2 regions of the Paenibacillus sp. N3/727 genome follow, and region 1 is predicted to be linked to the other one. Evidence: a T-box and tRNA genes for the amino acid it is inferred to sense, from the RefSeq annotation. Region 1 holds a T-box; the other holds one or more tRNA genes.
What was found. A T-box is a leader RNA that pairs with one kind of tRNA and senses whether it is charged. The one in region 1 lies ahead of tyrS (tyrosine--tRNA ligase), so its partner is inferred to be a tRNA-Tyr.

Region 1 (7,469 bases):
ACACCGATAATTGCGCCCCAGTTACCCGCAATCTTTACCATGTCGAATTTCAGGTTCAACAAGGTTACACCCCAGTAAGAAATAAGAATTACTATAAAAATGAATACGTTATTGGATGAAAGCTCAGGTTTATTAATGACGTAACCAAACAGTACGCCGACAGTGGATGCAACCATTACCATCCCGAAAAACATTTGAACCCATAACAGCCAGGATGTAACGAAGCCCCACTTTTCTCCTAATGCTTTCTTGACCCATACTTGCGGACCACCCTCTTCGGGAAATCCTGTTGACATCTCGGCGGACATCAGTGCAATGGGAAGGGCAAACAAAATTGCCGCCACCAGCATGTAAAAAATCTGTGTCCAACCCGTAGCGGACAGCGTCGGTACACTACGTACGGTACCAAAGAAAGCCATGGTGATACCGATCAAGCCAAACAGAGTCAATTTTTTAGAATTGGCCATAAAATCCGATCCTTCTTTCTCTATCCTATTGTCTAACCTTGGTGCATAAACAATGAATTAAAACATAGGAACAATGCTTCGACTTCACCACCTTAACGTCACGAAAAATTATATTTTTTTGTTAATCGATTAACTTGTGTCGTCAGTATACGCCTCATTTTTTTGTTTTGTCAATTCGCTTCAAAGCCTTGTCACATATGGATTTTTTCTCTTTTTCCAAAATCTTGTTGTTGTATACACCAACGCTTTCATCACGCTATTCATAGATGCATAAAAGGTTTAACGCTTTTATTGATAAAAGCATTTTCGAGATAAATTAATGCATAATTATTCTTATATATGTATATTATATTTATTCGACCTAGCTGATATTTCCCATCTTTTATGCCTCCCGTATTCCTGTCTGAAGTAATTTTTCAAAAGAGCAGTACTCCACTTCCGGTAACTATAGATTGGCTTGTGAAAGATGATCTTCATCTGACACATGAATCAAGTATTGAAGATCGTGGGTCTTGTTTTATGAAGATTGGCATTCCATTCAGGAAATACAAAGTGAATACTTAATCACAACATAGTTATTCATTAAGGTTGTTGTGCAAATCGACATCATACTAGAGATGACTAAAATACCCACAGATTCCATTCAGGAACAGTTATAACCTTCCAATATGCACAAATATAGCCTTTGTCTGAACTGATATATTTGGGCTAAAATGACAAAAAAAAGACTGGTTTTAGTCATTTTTCATGACTTAAAACCAGTCTTGGAGTGATGTATTTCACTATGAAATTGTGATAGTTATCACGGTAATTTTATATTTTCAAAGATAGGATTGATGTTTGCATCGTTTCGTACGCCCGGGTACCACTGAACCATCGACTCAAACGCGCTGTTAGCAATTGAATCTTCCGTATTGTAGAAATTCATGTTAGAACTGGTGATGGATTTCGGCGGAACCATGTACTCTTTAAGCAATCTACTGTAACCGATCCATCTGCGTCCAGTAAGCGATCCGTTAAAACCAGCAGATTCACACCCCAGTTCTTGATGCAGTTGCTGCAATCCAAACTCCATTTTGCGAATAATTCCACGTTGATCGCTCTTTCCACTCATGACGCTCACATTGACAAGCGCCCTAAGATCTGATTCGCAGTTCAGTGCTTTGCGCCACAGAGACAGCCATGCATCATACTTCAGATAGTATCTGCCCTGAAAGTAACTCTTTAACGTGGGTAGAAGAAGGTGAATCTTGGCTTGGTATAGATCGCCATGCTGCATAACATCCAGCATTCGAAAATAACCCAGTGCTACCTGTTTAACACTTTTATATTTAAATAAACGATTAAATGCCACCAACATATGATCTAATTCTGCATTGATCTGATTGAATGGAACCTGATCAAGAACAAGATCCAAACTAAGCCAAGTGACTTGCTGATCATGGTTAATGCCAGAGATGATTCGGTGATTAGTAAAAGCGTATTGAAGCGATCTTTTCCACGATTCAGACACTTTTAACCTCGCCTCCACGAGTGATGGGGTGGAGAATAGCTAAAGAGCTATTCTCCCAATTTCACCAGGCTGTAGTTCTTTTTGCCTTTGCGAATAATAATGAACCGTCCATCAAAGGAGTTATCGACTGAAACTTCCATATCCATATCGGTAACCTTCTCTCCATTCATAGAGATGGCACCTCTGGTAACATCTTCACGTGCTTGACGTTTGGAAGGCTCAATGCCTAAATCGACTAGCCAATCGATGATATTTTTAGATTCTTTCAAAGCATGGAATGTCGGCATTTCTTTGAAGCCTTGCTCGATTTCATCGGCTGTCAGCGACTTAATTTCCCCGCTGAACAGAGCCTCTGTAATTTTCTGAGCTTGTATCAGAGCTTCTTCACTGTGAACGAATCTCGTCATTTCTTCAGCCAGTTTAAGCTGTGCTTCACGTTTATGCGGCTCGGTCTGTACCTTAACTTCCAGCTCATCAATCTGTTCTTTGGTCAAGAAAGTGAAGAATTTCAGGTATCTGATAACGTCACGATCGTCTGTGTTTGCCCAGAACTGGTAGAATTCAAATGGAGTCGTCTTATTCGGATCCAGCCAGATAGCGCCACCCGCAGTTTTACCAAACTTCGTACCATCCGCTTTAAGCATCAATGGAATGGTGAGACCAAATGCTTTCGCTTCTGAACCTTCTTTTTTACGGATAAGGTCAAGACCACTTGTAATATTACCCCATTGATCTGCCCCTCCGATCTGAAGCTGCACATCTAATTGTGTGAACAAGTGATGGAAGTCCATGGATTGAAGAATCTGGTATGAGAATTCGGTAAACGAAATTCCACTATCAAGACGACTTGCAACGATATCTTTGGCCAACATCGTGTTGACACTGAAGTTTTTCCCGAAGTCACGAAGGAAATCCAATATCGTTAAGTTATGTGTCCAATCAAAGTTGTTCACCATGCGTAATCCTGTGTCACCCTCGTTGACAAACAGTTTCTTCATTTGTGCTGTCAGAGCATCAACGTTATTCTGAACTTGATCCATCGTTTGCAATGTGCGTTCTGAAGTTCTGCCGCTTGGGTCACCGATGGTGCCAGTCGCTCCGCCAATCAGAATAACAGGACGGTGACCAGCCATCTGGAAACGTTTCAGCATCATAAAGGGAATCAAGTGACCGATGTGCATACTGTCTCCGGTCGGGTCAACCCCGCAGTATAGCGATACCGATTTCTCGTTTGTCAGTTTACGCAATCCCTCTGCATCTGTTTGTTGATTGATGGCTCCGCGCCATTCGAGTTCATCGATAATGTTCATCATTTTGGTTCGCTCCCTTGGTAATTTATTTTAAGTTAGTGTGTTGATAAAAAAGACAAGAAAAACAAAAAAATCGTCGCCTAGTGTCTGTTACAGACATAGGGACGATTATTAACCGTGTTACCACCCAAATTGCATTAACAGGCTGCAGTCACTGTTAATACCACTCTCGGCAATAGTATCGATTGCCAATCCGCTTAGCGTTACCTAAGATCCTCCAGAGTGTAATTCGCAATTGTGTGTGTGCCGGGTCGCATCAACCCCCGGCTTTCTGAGTACAGGGACAAAATTGCTACTTCGCTCTTTCATCGTGTTATCCAATATTAGATTAATACACATCTTAGTCCTGTACATATGGTTTGTCAACACCTATTTTCAAAAATTCGACGTGAAAGATTTTGATCACCGTTTTACTAGGGCTGTAGATGTGTTGCCAAAGGCTACCTTTGGGACTCATTTATTATTTGCATATTTTCAGTATAATATTTATCCAACTTTTTCCTTGTTGAGTGGTTCTCCCCCACACTATATCATCTGCGTATAAATGAGGATCGCATCTCTCAAAAATTCGGCGCTTCCCGGCTGCTCTGCATCATAGTAGGCTTTAAAGCGTTCATCATCGACATACATTTGAGCCAAACCGGCATGTGCTTCTTTACTGTACTCGTTCCAATAAAAGGTCAGCCATTGTTTATGCAAGTCCGCAGCCTTTTGAGCCAGCTCCCCTGCCGGATCACCCTGTTTGAAAGCCTGAGCGAGTGTATCCTTCACCTCTTCAGCCAGTCGGGTCACCCTTTCGTGCTGCTCCTGCGTCATATTTTTCAGTTTGGTATTGGATTGGTCAACGCTCTCATTTCCATATTTTTCACGAATCTCTTTACCATATTTTTTCTCGTTATCATCTATCATTTTTTGCTTGAAGCCTTCGAATTTCTCTTGATTACTCATTGTACCTCTCCCTTCCGTGGATGCTATCGTCTTATTCACATTCGCAATAAGCAAATCCAACTGTCTTCTTTTGTCCCGGAGCTGCTCACGGTGCAGTTTAAGAGCGTGTACGCTGTCAAAAGAAGGTGAGGTGATGATCTGCTTAATCTGGTCCAGCTGAAGTCCGAGTTCCCTGTAAAACAATATTTGCTGCAGTTGGTCCACCTCGAACTGGCCGTAAATACGGTAGCCTGACGAATTGATTCTTGCCGGCTTAAGAATACCAATCTCGTCATAATACCGCAGAGTCCTCGTGCTAATTCCGGCCAGCTGCCCCAGCTTCTGAATGGTATACTCCATGAGTTCACCTCCTGACAACTTCACTGTACACCTTTACGTAACGTTAAGGTCAACATCTATTTTTCCCATTCAAAAGAAAAACGTTCTTGGGTGTATTCTCACAGTTGACAGACCGCTTTTATCGGAAGTTTTTCATGCGATTAATTCTTTATATCTTGAAAAATTTGTATTAAAAATAATTGCTTGATTGCGAACTTACGTTTCTATAATGTAAAGGAATAGGAGGGGGTGGTTGGGATATGGAATTAAATATTAATATGAATGAACGGATGGAGCATTATAATGTAAGCGGTTTAAGTATTTGATGACAAGTTCCGATATATCCTTATCCGGCAGCTTCTGGACTTTGGACAACACCATCCGATTTAGCCATTTTGGTGATTGAATTAATGGATTCCCTTAAAGGCAAGAATAAACTGGGGCTTTCTGTAAGTAAGGTGAAGGAGTTAATTACCTCTCAAGGTTGTAAAGAATGGACTGGATTAGGAGTTTTTCTAGATGGTTCACAACATGATCTCAAAATCTCTTCACTTGGTTGGGGTGTAGGATTTCAATGTATGATGGTGGCGTATCTCTGTGCGGATAATGATTTCGCCCCTTCAGAACGGAGTTAACAGACTCATCTGCACCACACCAGTGAGTCCGTCTCCCCCCATTTTTTCTTCATGAACTCCTCCTCTGCCTTGGTTTCTGTTGTTGATTCCACTTTTAACCCGGCGCTGCATGTTCTCGTTCATCTCCTATTTTTGCGACTCTGTCATATTGTCTATCAGCTTTTGGATCAGTTCGACCTCGCTTATGTCCTTAGTCGCTGTATCCGTCCGGTTTTCCTTGCCATGTCCCATTTTACTGCCGCCCTCCTCGATCTTATCACCCGCAACTTTCTTAATCTTGTCCGACACAGGCAGATTGGTAGCCTTGCTAGAGGTATCTGTACTGTCAGCTAATGTATCGTTCTGCAGATAAGCGGCTCCTCCAAGGACCAAGCTAGCTAGTAAACTCCCTGTAATTAATGTTTTACCTATATAAATCATCTCTCATCACTCCTTCATATGTTGTTCCGTCTTATATTTCAAAGTATATAGCCTCAACCTGAGAAGAAGCTTAGTGGAACGTTATGAGACACTTAAACTGCGATAAATGTTTGATTAAAATGCTGGAAGAAAGACTGCACATGAAACCAAAGAAAGGAAATCGGGAGATTCGAATCAGTCTGAGGTACCTGCAATATATAGAAATAAAGAAATGACGGTGCATGAATAACCTGCTGCACCGCAATTTCTTTATTTTTCGTACCTTTTTTTGATTAAAGCGATCTATTCTTCAAGTGAGGTTACCACTTTGGGGACGGCCCTTTTAACCCTGCATTATTTACTCTTTTCCTTTAGCCTCCTTGATTCTGTATAATTCCGCTTTGATCGCTTCCTGTGTCTCAAAAACGTCTAGCTTTCCTGCCGTATCGGAGGCAGCGGAACCGTATTCCCGAGCGTTTATGCCTGTCTCCAAATAGCGTAATTTGTCTTCCACTCGTGTGAAGCTCCTTGTCACTCTATCGGTGTCAAGATTCGTTAATGTTGAGGAAGCCGACTTCATCGATTGAGCCGCATGGATGCGGGAGACTAGGAAGAACAACCGGTTCTGCAAATCCTGGTGCATATCCGTTAACTGTACCATCTGCTTCCTCAATAAATCTGCCTGCTGACGGATGACCTCCCTTTGTCCTTCATATTCCTGAATCAGCCGCTCATGATACAACTTGTCCTGAACAGCGATTTCCGCAATAGGCTCTTCATCACGTTCCACAGCGAGCTCCGCCTGGCGCAGCCTTTTTCCCACCATCTCTTTAGCCCTGGCTATCATCACATCGTAATTCTGCTCTGCAGCCAGCTGTTGAATCAGAGCCTGACGGGTATGATCCAATTGCTCCTCCACCTGACGAATATACTGCTTAGCCATAGGAATCGGATCTTCCATCCGATCCAGCATATGATGTATGTCAGCTGCCGCCATCTCTTTCACTCTTCCGAAAATACCCATTATTGTTTCTCCTCCTTGTGATTATTTTTCTCCCATTCATCAAGCATTCTTCCTCGTTCATAAGCCGATGATGTGTAAAAACCGCTCGCGTCATATACCGGATATGTACCGGCCGGCGTTCCTGAAAGATTTCCGTAATCATGCTTCAGCCGGTTCATTCTGCCCTTGGTCAGGAACAATACAATCATCACGGCGAGTCCCCAGAACGGAGTCAGCAAGCTCATTAGAACCACACCGGTGAGTACGGCTCCCCCCCATTTCAACAGACCGGAGGCCTTCGCCCAAATAACTGCAAACAGAGCAAACAGTGATGCCTTCATTAACATTGCATACACAGCTGACATTCCAAAAACACCGTAGCCATGATGGGATACTAAGCGGTGAGGGCCACCATATCCAAAGCCCTGTCCTCGTCCGAATCCTCGCGGTCCCTCGACATGTGCCAAGTGACCGATTAAGTCGACTGCTTTAATGCCAAACCATATGAGAACGACTACCGTTAAGCCGATCCAAAACCACGATAATCCCCGTTTTTGCTTCATTTACTCCTCCTCCTTTCCTGCCTCTATTTATTAAGTAGCATCCGCCTCGGTTTCTGTTGTTTCCGCCTTTTTATCCGGCGCTGTATGTTTCTCGTTCACCCACTGTTTCAACGGCTCTGTCATATTGTCTTTCAGTTTCTGGATCAGGTCTGCCTCGCTGATACCCTTAGCCGCAGCAAGCTCAGCAATCGTTTTTCCCTCTTCAAGTCCCTCCTTCAGTTTCTCTTCCGTCATGCCGAGAATCTCAGCAATTTCGTCTGTCTTTCCGAATCTGCCCATTCCGTGATCCATCCCGCTTTCCTTGCCATGTCCG
Region 2 (7,469 bases), 1.7 Mb from region 1:
TTATGAACGATGGGGTGACGCAGGAGGGTAGTGACGCGGACTGATGGATGTCCGTCCAAGCAGTGAGGCTGATGTGTAGGCAAATCCGCACATCATTAAGGCTGGGCTGTGATGGGGAGTGAAAATTATAGTAGCGAAGGTCATGATCTCACACTGCCAAGAAAAGCCTCTAGTCAGGTGAAGGTGCCCGTACCGCAAACCGACACAGGTAGGCGAGAAGAGAATTCTAAGGCGCGCGGAAGAACTCTCGTTAAGGAACTCGGCAAAATGACCCCGTAACTTCGGGAGAAGGGGTGCCCCGGTAGTGTGAATAGCACGAGGGGGCCGCAGTGAAAAGGCCCAAGCGACTGTTTAACAAAAACACAGGTCTGTGCGAAGCCGTAAGGCGAAGTATACGGGCTGACGCCTGCCCGGTGCTGGAAGGTTAAGGGGAGTGGTTAGGAGCAATCCGAAGCTATGAACCGAAGCCCCAGTAAACGGCGGCCGTAACTATAACGGTCCTAAGGTAGCGAAATTCCTTGTCAGGTAAATTCTGACCCGCACGAATGGCGTAACGATTTGGGCGCTGTCTCAACGAGAGATCCGGTGAAATTTTAATACCTGTGAAGATGCAGGTTACCCGCGACAAGACGGAAAGACCCCATGGAGCTTTACTGCAGCTTGATATTGGATTTGGGTACGATCTGTACAGGATAGGTGGGAGCCTAAGAAACAGGAGCGCAAGCTTCTGTGGAGGCGCCGTTGGGATACCACCCTGATCGTATCTAGGTTCTAACCTAGTACCGTGAACCGGTGCGGGGACAGTGTCTGGTGGGCAGTTTGACTGGGGCGGTCGCCTCCTAAAGAGTAACGGAGGCGCCCCAAGGTTCCCTCAGAATGGTTGGAAATCATTCGAAGAGTGCAAAGGCATAAGGGAGCTTGACTGCGAGACCTACAAGTCGAGCAGGGACGAAAGTCGGGCTTAGTGATCCGGTGGTACCGCATGGAAGGGCCATCGCTCAACGGATAAAAGCTACCCTGGGGATAACAGGCTTATCTCCCCCAAGAGTCCACATCGACGGGGAGGTTTGGCACCTCGATGTCGGCTCATCGCATCCTGGGGCTGAAGTAGGTCCCAAGGGTTGGGCTGTTCGCCCATTAAAGCGGTACGCGAGCTGGGTTCAGAACGTCGTGAGACAGTTCGGTCCCTATCTGTCGTGGGCGTAGGAAATTTGAGAGGAGCTGTCCTTAGTACGAGAGGACCGGGATGGACGTACCGCTGGTGCACCAGTTGTTCCGCCAGGAGCATGGCTGGGTAGCTACGTACGGAAGGGATAAGCGCTGAAAGCATCTAAGCGTGAAGCCCCCCTCAAGATGAGATTTCCCAATTAGTAAGACCCCTTGAAGACGACGAGGTAGATAGGTTGGAGGTGGAAGTGCAGCAATGCATGGAGCTGACCAATACTAATCGGTCGAGGGCTTATCCTAAATATTCGCAAATAACGTTTCGTATCTAGTTTTCAAGTGATTAAACACTTGAATTGAATAATGTTCCCTGATAGCTCAGTTGGTAGAGCACTCGACTGTTAATCGAGTTGTCACAGGTTCGAGTCCTGTTCGGGGAGCCATTTATGGAGAGGTGTCCGAGTTGGCCGAAGGAGCACGATTGGAAATCGTGTAGGCGCCAAAAGCGTCTCGAGGGTTCGAATCCCTCTCTCTCCGCCACTATATATTTCAGTAAGGCCCGTTGGTCAAGGGGTTAAGACACCTCCCTTTCACGGAGGTAACAGGGGTTCGAATCCCCTACGGGTCACCATTTATTTGCTTGCTTCTGGGGATGAGAATCCCAATGGTTCGTCGAAGCATAGACATCGATAGGAATACTTCGCAGTCTCGAACAAAGTGAGAGTATCCCCTACGGGTCACCATTTATTTGCTTGCTTCAGGTTTTTATGCAAGATTAACTCTTGATAAGTGAGTAGTAATTTGATAAGATAAAAGTCGGTTTAATTATGGAGGCTTAGCTCAGCTGGGAGAGCATCTGCCTTACAAGCAGAGGGTCGGGGGTTCGAACCCCTCAGCCTCCACCATATATACACCTTTTAATGACGCGGGGTGGAGCAGTTCGGTAGCTCGTCGGGCTCATAACCCGAAGGTCGTAGGTTCAAATCCTGCCCCCGCAACCAATTATATCGCTATATAACAGCGATAGTGCCTTGTGGAACTGTGGTGTAGAGGCCTAACATGCCTGCCTGTCACGCAGGAGATCGCGGGTTCGAATCCCGTCAGTTCCGCCATTCTTCATTATAACCGAAAGAGCTTTTATGGCTCGGTAGCTCAGTCGGTAGAGCAGAGGACTGAAAATCCTCGTGTCGGCGGTTCGATTCCGTCCCGAGCCACCATTTGTTTTAACAACTGTATACGCCGGTGTAGCTCAACTGGTAGAGCAACTGACTTGTAATCAGTAGGTTGGGGGTTCAAGTCCTCTCGCCGGCACCACATGGAGGATTAGCGAAGTGGCCAAACGCAGCAGACTGTAAATCTGTTCTCGTCCGAGTTCGGTGGTTCGAATCCATCATCCTCCACCAGTTTTATAGGGGCATAGTTTAAAGGTAGAACAGCGGTCTCCAAAACCGTTAGTGTGGGTTCAATTCCTGCTGCCCCTGCCAATAGAACTATGATTTTGAATATGGCGGTCGTGGCGAAGGGGTTAACGCACCGGTCTGTGGCTCCGGCATTCGTGGGTTCAAGTCCCATCGATCGCCCCATATTTTTCAAAAGTCATATTGGGGATTAGCCAAGCGGTAAGGCAACGGACTTTGACTCCGTCATGCATAGGTTCGAATCCTATATCCCCAGCCATTGATTTTTATGCGGACGTGGCTCAGCGGTAGAGCATCGCCTTGCCAAGGCGAGGGTCGCGGGTTCGATTCCCGTCGTCCGCTCCATTTTTGTTTTTGGCGCCATAGCCAAGTGGTAAGGCACAGCTCTGCAAAAGCTTTATCCCCAGTTCGAATCTGGGTGGCGCCTCCATTATAACTATGTGCCCTTAGCTCAGCTGGATAGAGCGTTTGACTACGAATCAAAAGGTCAGGAGTTCGAATCTCTTAGGGCACGCCATTAAGTAAGCCGGTGTGGCGGAATTGGCAGACGCGCGCGACTCAAAATCGTGAGGGAAACCGTGGGGGTTCGAGTCCCTTCACCGGCATCATCAAAAAGAACGTGGATATTATCCACGTTCTTTTTTTGTGTTCTGTGGTTGAGCGCGGTCATACAACGCGCAGTGTGGCGTTGGGGGTTACGCACGGCCCATATTTTTACTATAGAGTAAAGAGGCTAGAGAGTGAGATATTGGATACTTTCACTTTCATACGTTCCTAATGATGTTATGGCGGAAGAATAAACGGATAAGCAGCAATAGTAAGAACTGCGAATGATGGCATGGTGCTGTTATTCGCTATTTGTTGTAGTCGTGTTTAGACTGAGGTCTTATCCCTTCCCCGACTTAGGTCGAGGATGAAAAACCGTCCAGGGTCCGTTTTAGATTGAATAGAAATAACCTAAAATAAGGTCATAAGGTTGAACAAGTCACAAACGAATGATAAATAAGACGGAAAGGCGGTGTATAAATGAGAAGCACAAAAGATAATGGAATGGGAATCCTCCTTATTGGTTTGGGCGCGTTAGTATTACTTGGCGTATTCGGTCCATTCCTTGGATGGTTGTTCAGCTTACTGATACCACTGGCGATGATCGCACTTGGCTATTACGGAATCCGCCGCGGTAACACGTTCTTCGGCTGGATCATACTAGGTATCGGCGTATTGTCGCTGATCGGTAAGCTTTCCTGGCTGTTCGGTCCGATACTTGGGATTGTCTTGATCGTCTACGGAGTGTCCCGATTTAAAGGTGGAAATGGCCGTCGTTACTACTAATAAACCTGTAACATAATGAACTTGATAGAAGAGGAGGATAAAGAAAATATGAGTGTTTTTCGACGCATAAGGGACATCACGGCTGCCACTCTAAATGAGAAGCTTGAACAAAGTCAGGATCCAGTTCGATTGATTGATCAGTTTCTACATTCTACCCGGCGGGACATTACGGAGGCTGAGAAGCTACTGCAACAGTGTGAGTCTCATACACGACAATTGAAGCTGCAGGTAAGCCAAGCTGAGACGATGAAGAACAAACGGGAAGAACAAGCACTTCTGGCACTGAAAGCTGGGGAAGACCATTTGGCGAAACTGGCTCTTCAAGAAAAACTGATCTATGAAGAAAAGATTGAACAGTATGAGGGGCTGTTAATGACCAGCCGCGAATCGCTCAGAGAAGTAGAAGAACAGCTGGGTGAGCTTCGTATGGAATATCAGTCGGTATACAGTAAGCGTCAGTATTATGTTGCTCGGATGGAGACACTGCGACTTCAGCAAAAAATGAATGAGCGTACAGGATCTTATGGTGGCCAAGATGTACCGAAAATGTTCAACCGGTTGGATGACCGTCTCAACGATTGGGAGCTTGAAGCAAAGAGTCTCCGCGACATTCGTAAAATGGGCCAAGAGTATCTGGTTCAGACTGGTGAAAGTGTTTCGACCGTGTTGGATCGCGAGCTTGCCCGTTTGAAGGAGAAGCTGAATAACAGCGGAAAGGAGTAAATATGACAAGATTGTACCGTTCTACCAGAGATAAAATGTTCACCGGGTTGATAGGCGGATTGTCTGAAACGTTCGGTGTAGAAACAACCCTGCTCCGTATTATATTTGTCATCAGTATCTTCTTTACTGGCGGTACGACATTATTGATTTATTTGATCGCTTCATTGGTCATTCCGAAGGAACCTTATTATCACGATCCATATGGCCCGAGCGGCCCAGGCCGTGGTCAGAACAATTACCATTATGGACCGAACGGCTCATATGGCGGCTATAACAACCGTCCTGGCGGAACTTATCGTGATGACCGGGACAACTTTGGACCGAGAAATGCAGGACCGTCATCTTATGACAGAGGATATGCCTCTAGACATGAGGAAGCGCCAGAGGCTGATCTGGATTCCATGATGAAGGACATAGAGAAGAAGGCTATGAAGAAAGAAATAGAAGAACTTAAGAAAAAACTATCGAAGTATGAGAAGGGAGATTTATAAAATGGGAGTATTTAAAAGAATTAAAGATATGACAAAAGCATCGGTGAACGAGTTGCTCGATAAGGTTGAAGATCCAATTGTTATGCTGAATCAATATTTGCGCGACATGGAAGCAGAAATTCACGAGGCAGAGGTAACGGTTGCTAAGCAAATGGCTAATGAGCGCCGCATGAAACAACGTGTGGAAGAAGCCGTGAAAATGGCTGCTCAGCGTGAAGCTCAAGCAGAACTGGCTTTGAAGAACGGTCAAGAGGAAGTTGCACGTAAGCTTCTGGAAGAGAAAATATATTTTGATCAAAAAGAAACAGAATACACAGAGCTTCACCTGCAGTCTGAAACTCAAGCCAAAGAATTGGTTGCTCAGCTTCATGAAATGAAGGATGAGTTCTACAAAATGCGCAACAAGCGTAATGAGCTTGTAGCTCGTGCTCAAATGGCTAAAGCGAAGAAGCAAATGTCGCAAGTAAGTAGTCTGCACTCGATCGAAAGCGGCAGCGCCTCGATGGGCTTCCACCGCATGGAAGAAAAGATAATGCAGTTGGAAGCAGAAGCGGATGTAATGCGTGCACCATACCGTCCGAACAACGTAGCTTACACTAGTCCTGTGGACGTTGAAAAGCAGATGAAAGTGGATGAGCAGCTTAACGCTCTCAGAAACAAAATGAATGGTGGCTCTGCAAAAGAAGAGTAAAAGGAAGAAGCAAGTCAGGATTTTATAAAAGAAGTATTCGTAAAACTAGGAAATGTGATAAACTACTGAATGAACTTGATGTACGGATATTGGGGTATCCTTCATAATTTCGAGGTAATCCGTTCAGTATATAATGGTAAGCCATACGGTGCGGATCCCCGCACTGTTTTGGCTTTTCATGGCTTATAATCATCGTGGGGAGGTGCGGCATGGATAGAAATCGCTGGATTGCATTTGGATTGATTGGCATCGGTGTGTTTATGCTTTTCGGCAGATGGTTTGGTTTCTTTACCATCGTCGCTCTTCTACTGATGGTTGCAGGTATTCATCAGATTCGAAGCGGCTCTGTCCGAAAGGGATATATTATACTTGGTGTAGGAACCGTCCTGCTTCTTCTGGATCACCTAATGCTCATTATCGGAATCGGCTTGTTGTCGCTCGGAATATTTTATGGGAAAGCACGCCGTGCTCACGAAAATGACCGATTCGTTCAAAGGCAGAATTTTATGTCCAACTTTGATTGGGACAGTGCTCCATGGGTCATGAAGAGTATGAGCGTGTGGCATGTCCTTGGTGAAGCTGATGTGGATTTGTCGCTTGCATTGCCAGAGGAACGTAGTACGGTTATGATGTTCCATGGTATTCTTGGAGATATCGATTTAGCGTTACCTGACTATTATGGTGTAGAGATTGAAGCATTTGTTCTTTTTGGATCTATAGACATCGGCAGGCAGCGGGAGACCGGAATCATGAATCGTCTGAACTGGAAATCGCCGAACTATGAATCTAGTGAATATAAAGTGAAGTTTATCGTTTCATATCTTGGTGGTGATCTCAACATACGCCTGGTTTGATCCAAGATACCGCAAAGTGAGGAAAGCAGGAGGGCTGCCCGATGAAATCGGAGAAAAAGGCTAATATCATTACCCGAAGTATCCGTGAGGGCACCCTTCTGGGCTTTGTGGTTATGCTGGTTACGCTGTACATTTTATATACATACGACTATTTGAAGCCTTTTGATTCCTGGAGGAATGGTATTCAAGCAGGGATAACGTTAGTGCTTTTACCGGTTAGCTTGGGAGCTGTGTATGGTTTTTTTCAGAGCTACCGGATAAAACGAAGGCTTGATGGGGTTAGGGAAACCTTAGTCACTTGGGAAAAAGGCGGCGTAACTTCAGCTATCATGCCCGACATGGGAGAGGATGAGGTAGGACGCCTTGGAGAACAGCTGGGACGGATCAGTAAACGCTGGGAGGAGCAAGTGAATTCGCTTCAGCGTTTATCTACCAACAACGCACAACTGGCTGAACAGGCCCGTGTAACGGCCATTGTGGAGGAGAGGCAGCGTCTGGCACGGGAGCTTCATGATTCGGTATCTCAACAGCTGTTCGCCATATCGATGACGGCCACTGCCGTTGGTCGTACGCTAGAAAAGGATTTTGGTAAAGCACAGCGGCAAGTAGCTCTGATTGAGGAAATGTCCGCGGTAGCTCAGTCGGAAATGCGGGCACTCCTGCTTCATTTGCGCCCGGTATACCTGGAGGGTAAAGCACTTGAGCAGGGTCTCCGTGAACTGATACGGGAGCTGCAGATTAAAGTCCCAATGGAGATTACATTGGAAATGGATGAAGGAGTAACCCTTGTGAAAGG

Region 2: it has a tRNA-Tyr gene. The T-box ahead of tyrS (tyrosine--tRNA ligase) is inferred to sense a tRNA for this amino acid. The anticodon was not compared.

Annotation. Positions count from the first base shown of each region.
Region 1 is NZ_CP093336.1:815,289-822,757, reverse strand. It holds gene tyrP (tyrosine-tyramine antiporter) at 1-467, opposite strand, end outside; gene MNQ98_RS03720 (protein rep) at 1,270-1,980, opposite strand; gene tyrS (tyrosine--tRNA ligase) at 2,028-3,290, opposite strand; T-box leader at 3,388-3,608, opposite strand; gene MNQ98_RS03710 (MerR family transcriptional regulator) at 3,816-4,577, opposite strand; partial or broken gene MNQ98_RS03705 (serine hydrolase domain-containing protein) at 4,892-5,191, shown strand; gene MNQ98_RS29600 (hypothetical protein) at 5,177-5,302, opposite strand; gene MNQ98_RS03700 (hypothetical protein) at 5,318-5,611, opposite strand; gene MNQ98_RS03695 (PspA/IM30 family protein) at 5,949-6,614, opposite strand; gene MNQ98_RS03690 (hypothetical protein) at 6,614-7,156, opposite strand; gene MNQ98_RS03685 (hypothetical protein) at 7,187-7,469, opposite strand, start outside.
Region 2 is NZ_CP093336.1:5,466,476-5,473,944, reverse strand. It holds rRNA gene MNQ98_RS25570 (23S ribosomal RNA) at 1-1,467, shown strand, start outside; tRNA gene MNQ98_RS25565 (tRNA-Asn) at 1,532-1,607, shown strand; tRNA gene MNQ98_RS25560 (tRNA-Ser) at 1,613-1,704, shown strand; tRNA gene MNQ98_RS25555 (tRNA-Glu) at 1,721-1,795, shown strand; tRNA gene MNQ98_RS25550 (tRNA-Val) at 1,994-2,069, shown strand; tRNA gene MNQ98_RS25545 (tRNA-Met) at 2,089-2,165, shown strand; tRNA gene MNQ98_RS25540 (tRNA-Asp) at 2,200-2,276, shown strand; tRNA gene MNQ98_RS25535 (tRNA-Phe) at 2,306-2,381, shown strand; tRNA gene MNQ98_RS25530 (tRNA-Thr) at 2,403-2,478, shown strand; tRNA gene MNQ98_RS25525 (tRNA-Tyr) at 2,482-2,567, shown strand; tRNA gene MNQ98_RS25520 (tRNA-Trp) at 2,575-2,648, shown strand; tRNA gene MNQ98_RS25515 (tRNA-His) at 2,672-2,747, shown strand; tRNA gene MNQ98_RS25510 (tRNA-Gln) at 2,767-2,841, shown strand; tRNA gene MNQ98_RS25505 (tRNA-Gly) at 2,853-2,927, shown strand; tRNA gene MNQ98_RS25500 (tRNA-Cys) at 2,939-3,012, shown strand; tRNA gene MNQ98_RS25495 (tRNA-Arg) at 3,023-3,099, shown strand; tRNA gene MNQ98_RS25490 (tRNA-Leu) at 3,108-3,187, shown strand; gene MNQ98_RS25485 (hypothetical protein) at 3,609-3,914, shown strand; gene MNQ98_RS25480 (PspA/IM30 family protein) at 3,963-4,637, shown strand; gene MNQ98_RS25475 (PspC domain-containing protein) at 4,640-5,128, shown strand; gene MNQ98_RS25470 (PspA/IM30 family protein) at 5,130-5,819, shown strand; gene liaF (cell wall-active antibiotics response protein LiaF) at 6,029-6,673, shown strand; gene MNQ98_RS25460 (sensor histidine kinase) at 6,715-7,469, shown strand, end outside.